3 regions of the Clostridium sp. LIBA-8553 genome follow, and region 1 is predicted to be linked to each of the others. Evidence: a T-box and tRNA genes for the amino acid it is inferred to sense, from the RefSeq annotation. Region 1 holds a T-box; the other regions hold tRNA genes.
What was found. A T-box is a leader RNA that pairs with one kind of tRNA and senses whether it is charged. The one in region 1 lies ahead of alaS (alanine--tRNA ligase), so its partner is inferred to be a tRNA-Ala.

Region 2: it encodes a tRNA-Ala, which carries the amino acid that the T-box ahead of alaS (alanine--tRNA ligase) is inferred to sense. The anticodon was not compared.
Region 3: it encodes a tRNA-Ala, which carries the amino acid that the T-box ahead of alaS (alanine--tRNA ligase) is inferred to sense. The anticodon was not compared.

What each region holds. Positions count from the first base shown of each region.
Region 1 covers NZ_CM173489.1:2,501,896-2,509,149, reverse strand. Annotated here, with positions in the region: gene AC2JAQ_RS11120 (PRC-barrel domain-containing protein) at 1-129, shown strand, start outside; gene AC2JAQ_RS11115 (AI-2E family transporter) at 220-1,257, shown strand; T-box leader at 1,531-1,701, shown strand; gene alaS (alanine--tRNA ligase) at 1,867-4,506, shown strand; gene AC2JAQ_RS11105 (IreB family regulatory phosphoprotein) at 4,649-4,906, shown strand; gene ruvX (Holliday junction resolvase RuvX) at 4,954-5,367, shown strand; gene AC2JAQ_RS11095 (DUF1292 domain-containing protein) at 5,383-5,637, shown strand; gene AC2JAQ_RS11090 (Fur family transcriptional regulator) at 5,658-6,110, shown strand; gene AC2JAQ_RS11085 (ribonuclease J) at 6,181-7,254, shown strand, end outside.
Region 2 covers NZ_JBXYBA010000002.1:17,584-24,837, forward strand. Annotated here, with positions in the region: gene glgB (1,4-alpha-glucan branching protein GlgB) at 1-1,116, opposite strand, end outside; gene AC2JAQ_RS16440 (hypothetical protein) at 1,432-1,581, opposite strand; gene AC2JAQ_RS16445 (APC family permease) at 1,707-3,029, opposite strand; tRNA gene AC2JAQ_RS16450 (tRNA-Ala) at 3,768-3,843, opposite strand; tRNA gene AC2JAQ_RS16455 (tRNA-Ile) at 3,849-3,925, opposite strand; rRNA gene rrf (5S ribosomal RNA) at 3,931-4,049, opposite strand; rRNA gene AC2JAQ_RS16465 (23S ribosomal RNA) at 4,145-7,049, opposite strand; rRNA gene AC2JAQ_RS16470 (16S ribosomal RNA) at 7,237-7,254, opposite strand, start outside.
Region 3 covers NZ_CM173489.1:3,509,431-3,516,684, forward strand. Annotated here, with positions in the region: rRNA gene AC2JAQ_RS16030 (16S ribosomal RNA) at 1-696, shown strand, start outside; rRNA gene AC2JAQ_RS16035 (23S ribosomal RNA) at 884-3,788, shown strand; rRNA gene rrf (5S ribosomal RNA) at 3,884-4,002, shown strand; tRNA gene AC2JAQ_RS16045 (tRNA-Ile) at 4,008-4,084, shown strand; tRNA gene AC2JAQ_RS16050 (tRNA-Ala) at 4,090-4,165, shown strand; gene AC2JAQ_RS16055 (HD domain-containing protein) at 4,439-4,942, shown strand; gene AC2JAQ_RS16060 (UPF0182 family protein) at 5,094-7,254, shown strand, end outside.

The sequences.
Region 1 (7,254 bases):
GATAAGTTTAAGAATGGAAAAAGAGTTGTTCAACTAAAAGAGACTATTTTGGGAGAGGAGAATATTTTGTTTTTGGGTAACAAGAATATAAATATGAGAATGCTTCCTGCCAAATGTTATAAAGACTAAATAATTATTTAATCAGTTTATAAAAGAGAAAGGATTATTCTATTATTTGTCTTAGATTATTTTTGATATTAAGTGAAAGAAGGAGTTAGAATGTTTGAGGCTTTGAAAAATAAAAGAAAATTAACTAGAAATATAATCATTATATTGATAGTAGCTTTATTTATATTTCTTTTCTATAAATTTGAAGCTTTTAGAAATACGGTTCTCATAATAATAGCATCAGGAGTTTTTGCATATATTCTAAAACCTTTAAATAGAGTTCTGTATGAAAAAACAAAACTTAATAAGAACTTTTTAGCTATGGTTGTGGTAGTAGGAATAATTCTTCTAATATTATTCTTTTTCATGGCTCTAATTCCAAGTATGTTTAAAGAGGGAGAAAGCTTTGATGGCCTTATAAATAGTATTGAAACTTTTATAAATGACTTATCAATGAAAATGAAGTTTATGGATTCAGGAGTTTTTAATGTTATTGAGGTTCAAGCTACAGAAAAATTGAATATATTTATAGCTAACTTTGCTAATAATATTATAAATAATTTAATTGGATTCTCTGAAAATATTTTAGCTTTTGCTGTAATACCGGTTTTAGCTTACTATTTTTTAGCTTATGGAGAGTTGCTTTCTAATAAATTTTTATATTTTTGCCCTATGAACAAAAGAGCCTTATTAAAAAATCTTGGAAGGGATATAGATAGGGTTTTAGGTAAATATATTTTAGGTCAATTGCTTTTAAGTTTATTAGTTGGAGTTATGACTTTTATAGGGATGCTCATATTAGGTTTAAAGTTTCCATTATTATTGGCATTCTTAAATGCCTTATTAAACATAGTACCTTACTTTGGAGCTATTTTAGGAGCAATTCCAGCGATTATTGTGGCACTAGTGGAAGGGCCAAGTAAAGTTTTATGGGTTATATTAACTTTCTTAATAATTCAACAAATAGAAGGAAACTTAATAGCACCTAAAATTACAGCAGAGAGTATAGATATGCATCCAATATTAATCATAATATTGCTTTTAATTGGAGAACAAATAGGAGGGCTTATGGGCATGGTATTTATAGTTCCTATAGCAGTTATAATTAAGGTGATATATGAAGATTGGGATTATTATATGTTTTTATAAAAGGCTAATATTTTAAACTCATATTGATTTTTAGATAGAACTGTAAGAACATCTTAATGAGTAGTTAAATCAGAAGGACTAGCGAAAAATCAACATTCACTAAAACAGGGTCTTATAAGAAGACATAGCCAAAAGAGAAGTTTAGTATTTGTGTGAAATATTTAAGTTTAACATATAATATAAAGGAATTTTAATGAAATAGACATACATATAATTGGCAATTATATTGACATGTGAAGAAATTTTTCTTATAATTTGCCTATAATAACTAAATAAAAAGCGTTGACGAGAATGAGTAGGCATTTATCTTTTATCCAGAGAGGAAGTGGGTGGTGAGAACTTCTTAAAAGAGGTGTTGAAGCTATCTTTGAGCTATATTTTTTAGAGTGATGTAGTTTTACATAATTAGGGTGGTACCGCGGAGCATAGGCTTTCGTCCCTTGAGTTTTAGGGGTGTTTGTTTTTATGTTCTTTTTTTGTGTGTAAAACTAATGATAAAATAAAAAAACTTATCTGATAGCTGAGTAAATTTTTATTCTGTTTTAAAGAACAGAGAGATTAAAGATTGAAGCAAAAGGATAAATACATAAAATTTGGAGGTAAAGAATTATGAAATTCATGGGAGCAAATGAATTAAGAGAAAAGTACTTAAGCTTTTTTGAAAGCAAAGATCATTTAAGATTACAATCATTTCCACTAGTACCTAAAAACGATAAGAGTTTATTATTAATAAACGCTGGTATGGCACCTTTAAAGCCTTACTTCACAGGATTAGAGGAACCACCAAAGAGAAGAATAACAACTTGTCAAAAGTGTATAAGAACTGGTGATATAGAGAATGTTGGTAAGACTTCAAGACATGGTACATTCTTTGAAATGTTAGGAAACTTCTCATTTGGAGATTACTTTAAAGGAGAAATAATTCCTTGGGCTTGGGAGTTCATAACAGAAACTTTAGGAATTCCTAAAGATAAGTTATATGTAACAATATACTTAAATGATGATGAAGCATATGATATTTGGACTAGTAAAACAGATGTAGATCCAAGCAGAATATTCAGATTAGGAAAAGATGATAACTTCTGGGAAATCGGAGTAGGTCCATGTGGTCCATGTACAGAAATCCACTTCGATAGAGGAGAAGGAAAAGTTGAGACTGTTGAAGAGTTCTTAGAAGCATCAGATGCTGATAGAATAGTTGAATTCTGGAACTTAGTTTTCACTCAATTTGATAAAGATGAAGAAGGAAACTATAACGAGTTAGCTCAAAAGAACATAGATACAGGAATGGGTCTTGAGAGAATAGCTACAATAATGCAAGGTGTTGATAACATCTTTGAAATAGATACAGTTAAAAATATATTAAACAAAGCATGTGAATTAACAAATGCTAAATATGGAGAAGATAAAAACACTGATGTATCATTAAGAATAATAACTGACCACGGTAAGAGTGTTACTTTCTTAATATGTGATGGAGTTCAACCATCAAACGAAGGAAGAGGATATGTTTTAAGAAGACTTCTTAGAAGAGCTGCTAGACATGGTAGACTTTTAGGGGTTAAGGGAATATTCTTAAATGAAATGGTTGATGCAGTAGTTGAAAACTATGGAGAAGCTTACCCAGAGCTTAAAGAAAAAGCTGATTACATTAAGAAGATAATCAAGTTAGAAGAAGAAAGATTTAATGAAACAATAGATTCAGGTATGGATATACTTATGAGCTATATTTCAGAAATGGAAGAAAAGAATGAGAAAGTTTTATCTGGAGCTAAAGCTTTCAAATTATATGATACTTATGGATTCCCTCTAGAGCTTACTCAAGAGATCTTAGAAGAAAAAGGATTAGAGTTAGATATAGAAAACTTTAATAAAGAAATGAAAGAGCAAAGAGAAAGAGCTAGAAATGCTAGAGGCGAAAGCAGCTACATGGGAAGTGAAGAAAGTCCAGTAAACAAGGTTGATGCTTCAATAGTTACTGAGTTTGATGGATATGTTAACTTAGAACTTAACTCAAAAGTTATAGTTTTAGGAAACAACGAAGAATTCAAAACTGAACTTTCAGAAGGAGAAGAAGGATTCTTATTAACAGAGAAAACTCCATTCTATGCTGAAATGGGAGGTCAAGTTGGAGATAAAGGTAACATAACTTCAGAAACTGGAATGGCAATAGTTACTGACTGTAAGAAGAATGTTGGTGGAAAATTTGTTCACTACATTAAAGTTGTAGAAGGAAGCTTAAAAGAAGGTCAAGAAGTTAAATTATCAGTAGATGCCTCAAGAAGAGCTAATGTATGTAAAAATCATACTGCAACTCATATGTTACATGAAGCTTTAAGAGAAGTTCTAGGAGATCACGTAAACCAATCAGGTTCATATGTTGATGAAGAAAGATTAAGATTTGACTTTACTCATTTTGCAGCTTTAACTGAGGAAGAATTAGAAAAAGTTGAATTATTAGTAAATGAGAAAATAATGACTGTAGCTGTAGTTGATACAAAAGAAATGTCATTAGATGAAGCTAAAAATAGTGGAGCAACTTGTCTTTTTGACGAAAAGTATGCTGAAAAGGTAAGAGTTGTTGCTGTTGGAGATTTCTCAAAAGAATTATGTGGAGGAACTCACGTAGCTAACTCAGGAGAAATTGGATTATTTAAGATAGTTTCAGAGTCAGGAGTTGCAGCTGGTATAAGAAGAATAGAGGCTGTTACTGGAATAAGTGCTTTAAAATTCATGGAACTTAAGAACAATATGCTTAAGGAAGCTGCTTCAATGCTTAAGTGTAATGAAAAAGATGTTACTAAGAGAATAGCAGCTCAATCTCATGAGTTAAAAGAAAAAGATAAAGAGATAGCAGAACTTAAAGCTAAATTAGTTCAAGGTGCTGAAGATGACATATTAAATAACAAAGTTGAAATAAACGGAGTTGAATTAGTTACAGCAGAGCTTAAAGATGTTGATGGAAACTCATTAAGAGATTTAGCTGATAAGGTTAGAAATAAATTAAATAACGGAATAGTTGTTCTAGCAAGTGATAATGATGGAAAAGTAAATCTAGTAGCTATGGCAACTAAAAACTCATTAGCTAATGGAGTTCATTGTGGAAAAGTTATTAAAGAAGTTGCATCAGTTGTAGGAGGCGGTGGAGGTGGAAGACCTGACATGGCTCAAGCTGGTGGAAAAAATCCAGAAAATATAGCTAAAGCATTAGAAAAAGCAAAAGAAGTTGTAGAATTACTTGTAAAATAGTTGTACTTTTATGTAAATATAGTTTATAATGATTATAAAGTAAAGCGTGAATAAAAACTAATTTAAAAGATAATAATATATGTAGATATATAAAATAAATATATTTACTGTAAGGGGGTGAGCTGCTAGTAAGCAGCGTGTTATGAGTAACAATTTTGATCACACAATGCAGTTTGATTTTAGTAAAAATAAGGAAGATTTAACTAAATCAATATTAACTGATGTATACAACTCACTAAAGGAAAAAGGCTATAACCCGGTTAATCAGCTAGTTGGATACTTAATTTCAGGTGACCCTACTTACATCACTAATTACAACGGGGCAAGAGCTTTAGTAAGGAAACTGGAAAGAGATGAAATACTTGAAGAAGTTATAAAATCTTATCTAGAGATAAAATAACAAAGAGTGCCCGAAAGGGTACTCTTTCGTTTATATAAGGAGATTCAATGAGAATTTTAGGTTTAGATATCGGAAGTAAAACTATAGGCGTCGCTGTAAGTGATCCACTTGGATGGACTGCTCAAGGTGTAACAACTATAAAGAGAGATTGCTATACTAAAGATGTAGAGGCAGTTATGAAAATATGCAAGGAATATGGAGTAGAAACTATAGTTGCAGGTATGCCAAAAAACATGAATGGAACAATAGGACCTTCAGGAGAGATGGTAAAGGGTTTATGTGAACAAATCCAAAAATCTTTTGATGGTAAGATAGAGTTTTGGGATGAAAGACTTACAACTGTTGCTGCTCATAGAGCGATGTTAGAAGCGGATTTATCAAGAGCAAAGAGAAAGAAAATAGTCGACAAAATAGCGGCTACTTATATATTACAAGGATACTTAGACAGAATATCAAAGTAAAAAAGGAGAAATAATATGAATAACGATTTACAACCAATAGTTTTAGTTGATGAAGAAGGAATAGAAACAACATTCAACGTAGTAACTAAATTAGATATAGAAGAGAAAGAATATTTCTTATTATCACCAGAAGGTGAAGAAGATGTAGTTATAGCTATGCAAGTTGTTCAAGATGAAGATGGAGAAGAAACTTTAGCTCCAGTTGAGAATGATTTTGAAATTGAAATGATAGAAGAAGCTTATGCAACTTTATTCGCAGAAGAAGAATAACGGCAAAGTGAGGTTTTAATATGGCAAATATAGCTTCAGTAGATTTTGATGCTTTAAAAGAAGAATTAAAGAAAAAAGGATATAAGTTAACTCCTCAAAGAAGAGCCATAGTTGATACTATAATACAGAATGAGGGGAAGCACTTAACAGCTGAGGAAATTTATGACGAGGTTAAAAAAAGTTGTCCAGAGATTGGATTAGCTACCGTTTATAGAACAATAATTCTTCTAGAAGAGATGGGTGTAATCTATAAATTAGATTTAGAAGATGGATGTAGTAGATATGAGCTTGCTCATGATGATGAAGAACACAGACACCATCACTTAGTTTGTAATAAATGCGGAAAAGTTTTTGAGGTTGAGGCGGATTTATTAGACGAATTAGAAGAAGAAATTGAAACTAAATATGGTTTTGAAATATTAGATCATACAGTAAAGTTTTTCGGAATATGCAAGGATTGTAAAAATGAATAGAGAAATTTTCTCAAATGAGGAAACCTCTTTTATACATAAGCGTATCACTACAAAAAAGAGGAGGGAAAATATGAAACGTGAAAAACTAAAGGTTAAAATTATACCTTTAGGTGGTTTGAACGAGATAGGTAAAAATCTAACTGTTATCGAGTTTAAAGATGATATAATCGTAGTTGACTGTGGACTTAAGTTCCCAGACGAAGATATGTTTGGTATTGATATAGTTATTCCAGACATATCATATCTTGTTAAGAATGCAGATAAGGTTAGAGGAATATTTTTAACTCATGGACATGAGGACCACATTGGTGCCTTACCATATGTGTTAAAAAATTTAAATGTACCTGTTTACGGAACAAAACTTACTTTAGGAATAGTTGAAACTAAATTAAAAGAACATGGTTTATTAAGTACAACAGAACTTATAAGAGTTAAACCAAGAGATATTATAAAATTAAAGTCATCATCAGTTGAATTTGTAAAAACTAATCATAGTATAGCAGACTCAGTTGCTATAGCAGTACACACACCATTAGGAGTTGTACTTCATACAGGTGACTTTAAAGTAGACTATACTCCAACTGACGGAGAGGTAATGGATTTTGCTAGATTTGCAGAGCTAGGAAGAAAAGGAGTTCTTGCAATGATGGCTGACTCTACAAATGTAGAGAGACCAGGATATACAATGTCAGAAAGAGCTGTAGGAGAAAATCTTAAGAAAATATTTATGGGAGCAAAGGGAAGAATAATAATAGCAACATTTGCTTCAAATATACACAGAATACAACAAATCGTTGAAGCTGCTGAAATGACAGGAAGAAAGATTGCTGTTTCTGGAAGAAGTATGGAGAACATAGTTCAGGTTGCTATAGAACTTGGCTATTTAACAATAGATAAAGATTCTTTCGTTAGCATAGATGCTATAAATAAATATCCAAATGAGCAAGTTGCAATAATAACTACAGGAAGCCAGGGGGAGCCAATGTCAGCTTTAGCTAGAATGGCATCTTCAGAGCATAAAAAAGTTAATATCATTGAGGGTGATACTGTAATAATATCTGCTACTCCTATACCAGGAAATGAAAAGTTAGTTTCTAAGGTTATAAATCAACTTTTCAAAAAAGGTGCAGAGGTAGTATATGGG
Region 2 (7,254 bases), on a different contig from region 1:
AGTTACATTCGGCCAAGCTGTTGACTCTTCTGCAATTGTAAAAATACCCGTGTTATATAATTTTATTGCTTCATTGAATTCTTTTATAAATTGAATTGCCTCTAAATTTTCACTTCCTCCATATATATTTGGAATCCATTCTCCATGATTTCTTCCATAATTTAAATAAATCATATTAGAAACTGCATCAACTCTTAATCCATCAATATGAAATTCATTTATCCAATAAAAAGCATTAGAAATTAAGAAACTTTTTACCTCTGGTTTTCCTAAATCAAAGTTAAAAGTACCCCATCCCTTGTTATCTGCCTTCCAACCTTCTTCATATTCATAAGTAGGAGTACCATCAAACATATATAATCCTTGTTCATCTTTACAAAAATGTCCTGGCACCCAATCTAAAATAATTCCTATATCATCTTTATGAAGAGCATTTATTAGCTTTTTTAATCCTTTTATATCTCCATATCTACTTGTTACTGAATAATAACCTGTTGCTTGATATCCCCAAGAAGCATCTAATGGATGTTCATTTAAAGGCATAAGCTCTACATGAGTATATCCCATATCCTTAACATATTTAGGTAAAATATTGCTTAGCTCTTCATAAGACATGAATTTATTGTTTTCTTTTCTCTTCCATGAGCCAAGATGTAATTCATATATATTCATAGGACTTTCAAAATAGTTAGTTTTTTTTCTTTTATTTAACCACTTTTTATCTGTCCATCTTATTTTAGTTTTTTCACATAAAACAGAAGCTGTATTTGGTCTAACTTCTGAATACACTCCATAAGGATCTGATTTTAATACTATTTTTCCATCAGCTTGCTCAACATAATATTTATATTTAAGTCCCTCTTTTAATCTAGGAATAAATAAACTCCAAAGGCCTGTATCATTTATCTTTTCAAGCCTATTTTCTTCCTTAGCTTCCCAATTTGAAAAATCTCCAACTAAAAATATATTTTTAGCCCTTGGAGCCCATACGGTAAATCTTACTCCACGTTTTCTATTTTCACTAGTAAAATGAGCTCCCATAAACTTATATGCATTATAATTTTTTCCTTCGTGGAATAAATATAAATCTTCTTCACTAAATATTTCATTTTTCATTGAAGATTTATTCTTGTCTCTATTCTTCAAATCAACAGATTTTATCTCTAATTCCTTATTTTCTAACTCTAATATAGTCATCACAAATCCCCTTCCCCTTTGTAATATATAAACCTAAAAAATAATTTTATTTATAAAACTTTGAAAGCAATAATTTAATTAAATTATTTTAAAATACTTATTTTCGAAATTTAACCTATTACTATATTAAATGTATTTTTTTACCAAAACAATATTTAAAAAATTCGTAACGTTAAAGTAATTTTTATAAAAAAAGCTACAAAAGAGATTTTACTCTTTTGTAGCTCCTAAATATTACTTATTTAATTTAATTTTCATAATTTCTTCTTCTAAATTCTTTATAAGATTATCAATATCTTCTGTATCTTTATTGGCTAAAATGAAATTTCTTTTTTTAAGCTTTAACTCAACTAATTTTTCTTCTAAAGATTCTAATTTTGCCATCTCAATACACTCCCCACTCAAATTTCTGCAACATACATACTTAGCCCCAACTTTAAAACTTATATTTATTATATAATAAATTGGTCAGTAGTACATAACAAAATTGTTAAATATAAAAATTCAATTTATCGGAAGTGCTTTTTTATGCTCATATATCCGTAAACAGGAACTCCTAGAAGTATTAGAATAAATCCATACATTACAATCTCAGCTCCTGAAGCATATATCGCCCAAGTTGCAAAAGCAAAGCCTATTAAACATCTTATAATTAAACTTAAATGCTTTTTAAAAGTAGGTTTTTTATCTTCTTTAACCATTAATATTATTTCAGCAATAGTTGAAATAGCGTATATTGGTAAGTAACTTAAAGTAGCTAATACAACTATAAAGTTGTATGCACCTGCTAATCCTTTAGTAAAATTCATTAAGAATATAATGTTAATAAATATGCTTCCTATTATTAAAGCTATATATGGAGTATCGTACTTAGGATGTAATTTAGCAAATGCACTAGGGAAAATTCCATCTTCTCCAGCAGCATAAGCAACCCTAGCCGTTGATAATAACCATCCCATACCAGTTCCTAAAATACTAATAGCTATAGCTACATTTAAAACATCTAAACTCTTTAAATTTAAAACTTTAACTATTATATCTGATATAGGTGCAGTACTTGTGGCTAATTCATTTTGACTCATAGCTCCCATAGCCACAATACTTATTAATATATACAACACTGTACTGATCAGCATTCCCATAATAGTACTTCTTTTTACGTTTTTTTCAGGATTTTTTATTTCACCACCTGCAACTGATGCAGTCTCTAATCCCATAAACGCCCATAAGGTTAAGGACGCTGCCATAGGAATAGTAGAAATACCTTTTCCCTCTGGGAACATTGGTGTTAAGTTTGCAGGATTAAAATACATCAATCCAACAATAATAAAGAATACAAATAATAAAACTTTAAAGACAGTTATTACAGAAGTAACTCTCCCCGCTAACTTTGTTCCTCTTATATTTATATAAGTAGAACTCCATAAAATTGCTGAGCAAAATAAAAATCCTACTATTGGGGAATTAGTTAAAGATGTTACTACTTCACCTAAATAAGTTGCAACAACTATAAAAATAGTGGCATTTCCAATCCATGACCCATTCCAATAAAGCCATGCTGTCATAAATCCCATAAAGTTCCCATAAGCTAATCTAGAATACTCATATGTTCCTCCAGTCTTAGGAATTTTTGATCCTAAGTTAGCAAATGTTAAAGCTAATATTAAAGCTCCTAGTCCTGTTAATATCCATGCTATTATTGTAGCACCTGGACCAGAAACACCTGCTAAACTTGCTGGAAGCATAAATATTCCCGACCCCATCATATTTCCAACTACAAGTGCAGTAGCTGTAAATAATCCTATTTCCTTTTTTAATTTAGGTTCTCCCATCTTTTAATCCTCCTAAAAGTGAATAAATCAAAAAATATTGATTTTTAACTATATAAAAAGCTAGTTTATTTCTCCTTTAAATACTTCCATTTATAACTATAATTAAATTTCTACATTTCCTAATTTATTCTCTACAATATAAACTATAAATACAAATCTAATCACTTAAAGAAAATCATAAATTTTAGAACTATATAACTTTAAATCATTAAAGTCAAAAATTTTTTATACACTTTATAAAGACATTTTGAATTTAAGCTATAAAATTATGTTCTATTTTATATTTCTATTTTATATTTCTACTTCATATTAAACTTAATTATATATTAGTTTTTCTCAATATAAAACTTATAATAATAATTAAAATTTAACTATCATAAATAATTATAAATAAAAACATAAATATTTTCTATAAAATATAAATATTTATGTGTTAATTTTTGTAAAAATACTTTAAACGCAGTTAATATATGTTTTTATTTAGGAAATAGCCAAAAACATAGTTCTATATTTTGCCTAATAAAAGTTAGAACCACCTTTATTTAAAAGGTGGTTCTAAAATTAATATACAACAGCACCTAATATTTTAATAAATAAACAATAAGAACTTTATGTTATACTATATCCTAAATATGAAAATGAGATTATCTTTTGTTACTATATTAAATAAATTAGACTGATTAAAGCTTATATTATTTTGCAAAATAAAAAAGCTATGAACTCTGTTCATAGCTTTAATGGTGGAGGTAAGGAGATTCGAACTCCTGACCCCCTGCGTGCAAGGCAGGTGCTCTCCCAACTGAGCTATACCCCCAAAAATGGTGGACCTTCAGGGACTCGAACCCCGGACCTACCGGTTATGAGCCGGTTGCTCTAACCAACTGAGCTAAAGATCCATATTACCTGGCAACCACCTACTCTCCCACACAGTCTCCCGTGCAGTACCATCGGCCTCAATAGGCTTAACCTTCGTGTTCGGAATGGAAAACGGGTGTTACCCTAAAGAGCATCATCACCAGATGACATGTATATGTTATCAAATCTAAAATAATTTGTCAACATATTTTTTGAAAGTTTTTGTTCTTTCAAAATTGCACATATTTAATTTACTATATTTGGTCAAGCCCTCGATCTATTAGTATCGGTCAGCTGAACATGTTACCATGCTTACACCCCCGACCTATCAACCTTGTGTTCTTCAAGGGATCTTACTAGCTTACGCTATGGGAAATCTCATCTTGAGGTTGGCTTCACGCTTAGATGCTTTCAGCGTTTATCCATTCCCGACTTAGCTACCCAGCTGTGCTCCTGGCGGAACAACTGGTACACCAGAGGTCAGTCCATCCCGGTCCTCTCGTACTAAGGACAGCTCCTCTCAAATTTCCTACGCCCGCGACGGATAGGGACCGAACTGTCTCACGACGTTCTGAACCCAGCTCGCGTGCCGCTTTAATGGGCGAACAGCCCAACCCTTGGGACCTACTTCAGCCCCAGGATGCGACGAGCCGACATCGAGGTGCCAAACCTCCCCGTCGATGTGGACTCTTGGGGGAGATCAGCCTGTTATCCCCGAGGTAGCTTTTATCCGTTGAGCGATGGCCCTCCCACGAGGTACCACCGGATCACTAAGCCCGACTTTCGTCCCTGCTCCACTTGTGGGTGTCGCAGTCAGGCTCCCTTCTGCCTTTGCACTCTACGAACGATTTCCGACCGTTCTGAGGGAACCTTTGGGCGCCTCCGTTACTTTTTAGGAGGCGACCGCCCCAGTCAAACTGCCCACCTAACAATGTCCTGTGACCAGATTCATGGCCGCCAGTTAGAATTTCAGTACTGTCAGGGTGGTATCCCAAGGATGGCTCCACTAAGGCTGACGCCCTAGTTTCCTAGCCTCCCACCTATCCTGTACAGACAATACCAAAACTCAATGCTAAGCTACAGTAAAGCTCTACGGGGTCTTTCCGTCCAATCGCGGGTAGCGAGCATCTTCACTCGCACTACAACTTCGCCGGATTTACAGTTGAGACAGTGCCCAAGTCATTACGCCATTCGTGCGGGTCAGAACTTACCTGACAAGGAATTTCGCTACCTTAGGACCGTTATAGTTACGGCCGCCGTTTACTGGGGCTTAAGTTCACACCTTCGCTTGCGCTAAGTGTTCCCCTTAACCTTCCAGCACCGGGCAGGCGTCAGCCCCTATACATCAGCTTACGCTTTAGCAGAGACCTGTGTTTTTGCTAAACAGTTGCTTGGGCCTATTCTCTGCGGCCTACTCTCGTAGGCACCCCTTCTCGCGAACTTACGGGGTCAATTTGCCGAGTTCCTTAACTGTAATTCTTCCGCCGGCCTTAGGATTCTCTCCTCACCTACCTGTGTCGGTTTGCGGTACGGGCACTACTTCTCTCTCTAGACGCTTTTCTTGGCAGCGTGGAATCATGTACTTCGGTTCCGTGGAACCTTCCCCATCACGCCTCAGCATTATGAAAGCGGATTTGCCTACTTTCACTGCCTAAACGCTTAGACTAGCATCCAATAGCTAGCACACACTATCCTCCTGCGTCACGCCATCGATAATAACGATGGTAGTGGTACTGGAATATCAACCAGTTGTCCATCACCTACGCCTTTCGGCCTCGGCTTAGGTCCCGACTAACCCTCAGCGGACGAACCTTCCTGAGGAAACCTTAGGTTTTCGGCCTGTGGGATTCTCACCCACATCTCGCTACTGATGCCAACATTCTCACTCGTAACCAGTCCACCGCTCCTTACGGTACGACTTCAGCCCGGTTACGACGCTCTCCTACCGCTTGAACTAAGTTCAAGCCCGTAGCTTCGGTGGTAAGTTTAGCCCCGTTACATTTTCGGCGCAAGATCTCTCGACTAGTGAGCTATTACGCACTCTTTTAATGAATGGCTGCTTCTAAGCCAACATCCTAGTTGTCTTAGAAATCTCACATCCTTTCCCACTTAACTTACACTTTGGGACCTTAGCTGACGATCTGGGCTGTTTCCCTTTTGACCACGGATCTTATCATTCGTAGTCTGACTGCCGAGCTCAAAGTATGTGGCATTCGGAGTTTGATAAGGTTCGGTAAGCGCTATGCCCCCTAGCCCATTCAGTGCTCTACCTCCACTACTCATACTCGACGCTAGCCCTAAAGCTATTTCGGAGAGAACCAGCTATCTCCGGGTTCGATTGGAATTTCTCCGCTATCCACAGCTCATCCCATGCTTTTTCAACAGCAACGTGGTTCGGTCCTCCACGAGGTTTTACCCTCGCTTCAACCTGGCCATGGATAGGTCACCCGGTTTCGGGTCTACGGCATGCAACTAGTCGCCCTATTCAGACTCGGTTTCCCTTCGGCTCCGTACCTTAAGTACTTAACCTTGCTACATACCGTAACTCGTTGGCTCGTTCTACAAAAAGCACCTCATCACCCTCATAAGGGGCTCTGAGCGGTTGTAGGCACACGGTTTCAGGTTCTATTTCACTCCCCTCCTGGGGTTCTTTTCACCTTTCCCTCACGGTACTGCTTCACTATCGGTCATCAGGTAGTATTTAGCCTTGGGAGGTGGTCCTCCCTGCTTCCCACAAGGTTTCACGTGTCTCGTGGTACTCTGGATCATAACTCGTGGTCTTCTCGTTTCACTTACAGGACTATTACCTTCTACGGTGGAGCTTTCCAGCTCTCTTCAGTTACAATAGCCTCCACTTTTATGTTATGTCCACAACCCCGGAAACAAGTTTCCGGTTTGGGCTCTTTCCCTTTCGCTCGCCGCTACTAAGAAAATCGATTTTTCTTTCTCTTCCTCCAGGTACTTAGATGTTTCAGTTCCCTGGGTTACCTTCATTAAGCTATGTATTCACTTAATGATACATGGGGTTTCCCATGTGAGTTTCCTCATTCGGAGATCTTCGGATCTCAGGCTATGTGCGCCTACCCGAAGCTTATCGCAGCTTATCACGTCCTTCATCGGCTCCTGATGCCAAGGCATTCACCATGCGCCCTTTGTAGCTTGACCTATATTAGTTATAGTTCTCATTTTACAAAGAATAGAAATTGGTTTTGCCAATTTGGCTTGTTGTTTCTATAAATTAAATTATGTGCAATTTTCAAAGAACAATTTTGAGAGATAGTCTCTCAAAATTAAACAGAGATATTATCCAGAATTCATTATCATCTTAGTTATCCTAAGATGTATTCCTTAGAAAGGAGGTGATCCAGCC
Region 3 (7,254 bases), 1.0 Mb from region 1:
ACACCTCCGTGCCGCCGCTAACGCATTAAGTATTCCGCCTGGGGAGTACGGTCGCAAGATTAAAACTCAAAGGAATTGACGGGGACCCGCACAAGTAGCGGAGCATGTGGTTTAATTCGAAGCAACGCGAAGAACCTTACCTACACTTGACATCCCTTGCATTACTCTTAATCGAGGAAATCCCTTCGGGGACAAGGTGACAGGTGGTGCATGGTTGTCGTCAGCTCGTGTCGTGAGATGTTGGGTTAAGTCCCGCAACGAGCGCAACCCTTGTCGTTAGTTACTACCATTAAGTTGAGGACTCTAGCGAGACTGCCTGGGTTAACCAGGAGGAAGGTGGGGATGACGTCAAATCATCATGCCCCTTATGTGTAGGGCTACACACGTGCTACAATGGCTGGTACAGAGAGATGCAATACCGTGAGGTGGAGCCAAACTTTAAAACCAGTCTCAGTTCGGATTGTAGGCTGAAACTCGCCTACATGAAGCTGGAGTTACTAGTAATCGCGAATCAGAATGTCGCGGTGAATACGTTCCCGGGTCTTGTACACACCGCCCGTCACACCATGAGAGTTGGCAATACCCGAAGTCCGTGAGCTAACCGCAAGGAGGCAGCGGCCGAAGGTAGGGTCAGCGATTGGGGTGAAGTCGTAACAAGGTAGCCGTAGGAGAACCTGCGGCTGGATCACCTCCTTTCTAAGGAATACATCTTAGGATAACTAAGATGATAATGAATTCTGGATAATATCTCTGTTTAATTTTGAGAGACTATCTCTCAAAATTGTTCTTTGAAAATTGCACATAATTTAATTTATAGAAACAACAAGCCAAATTGGCAAAACCAATTTCTATTCTTTGTAAAATGAGAACTATAACTAATATAGGTCAAGCTACAAAGGGCGCATGGTGAATGCCTTGGCATCAGGAGCCGATGAAGGACGTGATAAGCTGCGATAAGCTTCGGGTAGGCGCACATAGCCTGAGATCCGAAGATCTCCGAATGAGGAAACTCACATGGGAAACCCCATGTATCATTAAGTGAATACATAGCTTAATGAAGGTAACCCAGGGAACTGAAACATCTAAGTACCTGGAGGAAGAGAAAGAAAAATCGATTTTCTTAGTAGCGGCGAGCGAAAGGGAAAGAGCCCAAACCGGAAACTTGTTTCCGGGGTTGTGGACATAACATAAAAGTGGAGGCTATTGTAACTGAAGAGAGCTGGAAAGCTCCACCGTAGAAGGTAATAGTCCTGTAAGTGAAACGAGAAGACCACGAGTTATGATCCAGAGTACCACGAGACACGTGAAACCTTGTGGGAAGCAGGGAGGACCACCTCCCAAGGCTAAATACTACCTGATGACCGATAGTGAAGCAGTACCGTGAGGGAAAGGTGAAAAGAACCCCGGGAGGGGAGTGAAATAGAACCTGAAACCGTGTGCCTACAACCGCTCAGAGCCCCTTATGAGGGTGATGAGGTGCTTTTTGTAGAACGAGCCAACGAGTTACGGTATGTAGCAAGGTTAAGTACTTAAGGTACGGAGCCGAAGGGAAACCGAGTCTGAATAGGGCGACTAGTTGCATGCCGTAGACCCGAAACCGGGTGACCTATCCATGGCCAGGTTGAAGCGAGGGTAAAACCTCGTGGAGGACCGAACCACGTTGCTGTTGAAAAAGCATGGGATGAGCTGTGGATAGCGGAGAAATTCCAATCGAACCCGGAGATAGCTGGTTCTCTCCGAAATAGCTTTAGGGCTAGCGTCGAGTATGAGTAGTGGAGGTAGAGCACTGAATGGGCTAGGGGGCATAGCGCTTACCGAACCTTATCAAACTCCGAATGCCACATACTTTGAGCTCGGCAGTCAGACTACGAATGATAAGATCCGTGGTCAAAAGGGAAACAGCCCAGATCGTCAGCTAAGGTCCCAAAGTGTAAGTTAAGTGGGAAAGGATGTGAGATTTCTAAGACAACTAGGATGTTGGCTTAGAAGCAGCCATTCATTAAAAGAGTGCGTAATAGCTCACTAGTCGAGAGATCTTGCGCCGAAAATGTAACGGGGCTAAACTTACCACCGAAGCTACGGGCTTGAACTTAGTTCAAGCGGTAGGAGAGCGTCGTAACCGGGCTGAAGTCGTACCGTAAGGAGCGGTGGACTGGTTACGAGTGAGAATGTTGGCATCAGTAGCGAGATGTGGGTGAGAATACCACAGGCCGAAAACCTAAGGTTTCCTCAGGAAGGTTCGTCCGCTGAGGGTTAGTCGGGACCTAAGCCGAGGCCGAAAGGCGTAGGTGATGGACAACTGGTTGATATTCCAGTACCACTACCATCGTTATTATCGATGGCGTGACGCAGGAGGATAGTGTGTGCTAGCTATTGGATGCTAGTCTAAGCGTTTAGGCAGTGAAAGTAGGCAAATCCGCTTTCATAATGCTGAGGCGTGATGGGGAAGGTTCCACGGAACCGAAGTACATGATTCCACGCTGCCAAGAAAAGCGTCTAGAGAGAGAAGTAGTGCCCGTACCGCAAACCGACACAGGTAGGTGAGGAGAGAATCCTAAGGCCGGCGGAAGAATTACAGTTAAGGAACTCGGCAAATTGACCCCGTAAGTTCGCGAGAAGGGGTGCCTACGAGAGTAGGCCGCAGAGAATAGGCCCAAGCAACTGTTTAGCAAAAACACAGGTCTCTGCTAAAGCGTAAGCTGATGTATAGGGGCTGACGCCTGCCCGGTGCTGGAAGGTTAAGGGGAACACTTAGCGCAAGCGAAGGTGTGAACTTAAGCCCCAGTAAACGGCGGCCGTAACTATAACGGTCCTAAGGTAGCGAAATTCCTTGTCAGGTAAGTTCTGACCCGCACGAATGGCGTAATGACTTGGGCACTGTCTCAACTGTAAATCCGGCGAAGTTGTAGTGCGAGTGAAGATGCTCGCTACCCGCGATTGGACGGAAAGACCCCGTAGAGCTTTACTGTAGCTTAGCATTGAGTTTTGGTATTGTCTGTACAGGATAGGTGGGAGGCTAGGAAACTAGGGCGTCAGCCTTAGTGGAGCCATCCTTGGGATACCACCCTGACAGTACTGAAATTCTAACTGGCGGCCATGAATCTGGTCACAGGACATTGTTAGGTGGGCAGTTTGACTGGGGCGGTCGCCTCCTAAAAAGTAACGGAGGCGCCCAAAGGTTCCCTCAGAACGGTCGGAAATCGTTCGTAGAGTGCAAAGGCAGAAGGGAGCCTGACTGCGACACCCACAAGTGGAGCAGGGACGAAAGTCGGGCTTAGTGATCCGGTGGTACCTCGTGGGAGGGCCATCGCTCAACGGATAAAAGCTACCTCGGGGATAACAGGCTGATCTCCCCCAAGAGTCCACATCGACGGGGAGGTTTGGCACCTCGATGTCGGCTCGTCGCATCCTGGGGCTGAAGTAGGTCCCAAGGGTTGGGCTGTTCGCCCATTAAAGCGGCACGCGAGCTGGGTTCAGAACGTCGTGAGACAGTTCGGTCCCTATCCGTCGCGGGCGTAGGAAATTTGAGAGGAGCTGTCCTTAGTACGAGAGGACCGGGATGGACTGACCTCTGGTGTACCAGTTGTTCCGCCAGGAGCACAGCTGGGTAGCTAAGTCGGGAATGGATAAACGCTGAAAGCATCTAAGCGTGAAGCCAACCTCAAGATGAGATTTCCCATAGCGTAAGCTAGTAAGATCCCTTGAAGAACACAAGGTTGATAGGTCGGGGGTGTAAGCATGGTAACATGTTCAGCTGACCGATACTAATAGATCGAGGGCTTGACCAAATATAGTAAATTAAATATGTGCAATTTTGAAAGAACAAAAACTTTCAAAAAATATGTTGACAAATTATTTTAGATTTGATAACATATACATGTCATCTGGTGATGATGCTCTTTAGGGTAACACCCGTTTTCCATTCCGAACACGAAGGTTAAGCCTATTGAGGCCGATGGTACTGCACGGGAGACTGTGTGGGAGAGTAGGTGGTTGCCAGGTAATATGGATCTTTAGCTCAGTTGGTTAGAGCAACCGGCTCATAACCGGTAGGTCCGGGGTTCGAGTCCCTGAAGGTCCACCATTTTTGGGGGTATAGCTCAGTTGGGAGAGCACCTGCCTTGCACGCAGGGGGTCAGGAGTTCGAATCTCCTTACCTCCACCAAAAACTCTAAACAAATGTTTAGAGTTTTTTTATTGTCTTAAATACATAAACAATTCTAAAAAATCTATAAGTTTCAAATTAATCTTAAAATTTTTCCACAAGAATTCAAAAAAACTAACAAGTTATCCACAGAAAATAGAGAAGTTATATACATATAAACATTTAATTGGTGGATAAATATATTAACGGAAAGATAATATATAATAATTATCTTTATATGTTATAATTTACAATATTAATATTTTTAATAAGAATAGAGGGTGAATACCTAATATGACTTACAGGATAAAGCAATTCTTTTGGGCTATTTCTGCTAATTTTAAAGAGTTAGATTATACTTATGTAGAAATTTTTTTAAATGATTATGAATTAAGTTTATTTAGAAGGCTAAAAAAGTCAGAACAACTACATTGTATAAAAGTTTCTAAGGATTGTATTAACTTAGCTAAAGCCAAAGGAATAGATTCAGAAATACAATTAAAAAAACTTTCTAAATTAGGTTTGTTACATGATATAGGAAAATTATATTATCCAATAAATACAATAACAAAATCTTTTTTAGTTTTAGGGAAAAGTTTATCTAATAATAAAATGAGCAAGTTTCAAAATATAAAAGCTATACACATTTATTATAATCACGGAGATAAAGCATTTAATTACCTAAGAGAAAATGATTATGATTTAGACTTTATAGAAGCAATTAAGGGACATCATTCTATGAAGTCTGGGAATAACATATTACTAGATATATTAAAAGAAGCAGATGATATGAATTAATTTAAAGTGATATTTCTTTATAGAATTTGTAAATATAAGTTTATATATAGATTTTATTAAAATTCAGAGCTTATTAACATATATCTGAATTTTAATAAAGTTTTATTTTAAGTATATATATGAAATATTAAAAATTTAAGGAGGGGAAATTTTGAAAAATAAGATACTAAATATAGTTCTTATAAGTGTCTTACTTCTAGTTGTAATTTTATTAGTTTCAACTAATTTTATTATTAATGTTCAATGGTTTAAAGAAGTAGGATATTTAAATGTATTTTTTACTAAACTAGTAGCTATATGCAAATTATTTATACCTATATTTATAATATATTTTGCTGTTATAGCTATATATCTTTTTACTTTAAGAAAAAGTATAAAGAATTTAGTAGGGGAATTTAAGTTTAAATCAATCAAAAAATATTTAGTGTTATTAAATTTAGGAATATCAGTATTAGGGGCTGGAGCTACTGCGGTAACCCAATGGTATAAAATTCTTCAATTTACTAATGCAGTTTCTTTTGGAGAGGTAGATCCTATATTTAATAAAGATATATCTTTTTATGTTTTTAAACTTCCATTAGTGCAATCTATTTTTAATGCTACTATATCATTAATAGTTATATTAGCTCTTATAACAGTTATAATATATTTAGCCTTAAGTATTAAAGATAAATTTTATCAAAACCAAGATAATGTTATAACTATAAATAGTAAGGTTGATGGCATAAGAAAATTTGCAGGAAAACAACTAGCAGTTTTAGCAGCAATATTATCATTGCTTATAGCTGGTGGTTATTTATTAAAAGCATATAATTTAGTTTATAGCACTAGGGGAGTAACCTATGGAGCAAGCTATACAGATGTTAAGATAACACTATTATTTTATAAGGTTATAGCTGTAGCTTGTGTAATAGCTTCGATAATAGTTTTTGTTTCAATATTAAAAACAAAATTTAGACCTATATTAATATCAATTGCAGCAATTGCGGTACTTATTGTCTTAGAACCTGTAGTAGCAATTCTTACTCAACAATTTGTTGTTAAGCCAAATGAAATGGAATTAGAAAAACCTTATATTTCTTATAATATTGATGCCACTAAAAAGGCTTTTAATGTTGATAATATTGAAGTAAAAGAAATGGAACCTAATGAGAATATAACTAGTGAAAAGCTAGAGGCTAATAAGGATATAATTGAAAACTTAAAGGTTAATTCAACAGGTCCTTTATTAAGTTTCTATCAACAAGTTCAACTTATAAAAAATTACTATCAATTTAATGATGCTGATACAGATAGATATGATATAAATGGAAAATATACTCAAGTATTTGTTGCACCAAGGGAAATAAATAGAGATGCTATGACTACATGGCAAAACAAACATCTTAGATATACTCATGGATATGGAGTAGCAATGAGTAGAGTTAATAGTGTAACAGAAGCTGGACAACCTGATTTTGTTATGAAGGATATACCGACAATCAATAATACAGATATTAATCTTGAGAATCCAAGAATATATTTTGGTGAAGGGGATAATGAATATGTTATTGTAAATACTGAAGGTGGTGAATTTGATTATCCAACAGGTGATACTGAAAATACATTTAATTATAATGGAACTGGTGGAATAAAAATGACACCGTTTAATAGATTATTATTTAGTATTTACGAAAAGAGCCCTAAAATGTTAATGTCTAGTTCTATAACATCAGAAAGTAGAATAATTCTTAATCGTAATATAGTTGAGAGAGTTCAGGCTATAGCGCCTTTCTTAACTTATGATAATGATCCATATGTGGTAGTTCATGAGGGAAGATTAGTTTGGATGATGGATGCATATACAACAACAGATAAATATCCTTTTTCAGAGCCTTATGAAGGAATAAACTATATAAGAAACTCTGTTAAAGTTGTTGTAGATGCTTTTAATGGAGATGTTAATTTCTATATAGCAGATGAAAATGATCCTATAATTGAGTGTTACTCAAAAATATATAAAGGTTTATTTAAACCTATTTCTGAAATGCCTCAAGACTTAAAAGAACATTTCAGATATCCTCAAAACTTATTTGAACTACAAAGTAAGGTTTTAACAAAGTATCATGTAGATGATCCTATTAAATTATTTACTGAAGAAGATTTATGGGATAGATCTTTAGAGATTGTTAAACATGGGGGAGAAAATTTAAATCAGGAAAGTGAAGGAAATGAAAAGTCAATTTTCGATAGTGTAAAAGAACCTAAAAATAATGAATTTGAAAATGAAGGTCTTTACCTTATGACAAAGTTACCTGGAGAAGAGAATGTTG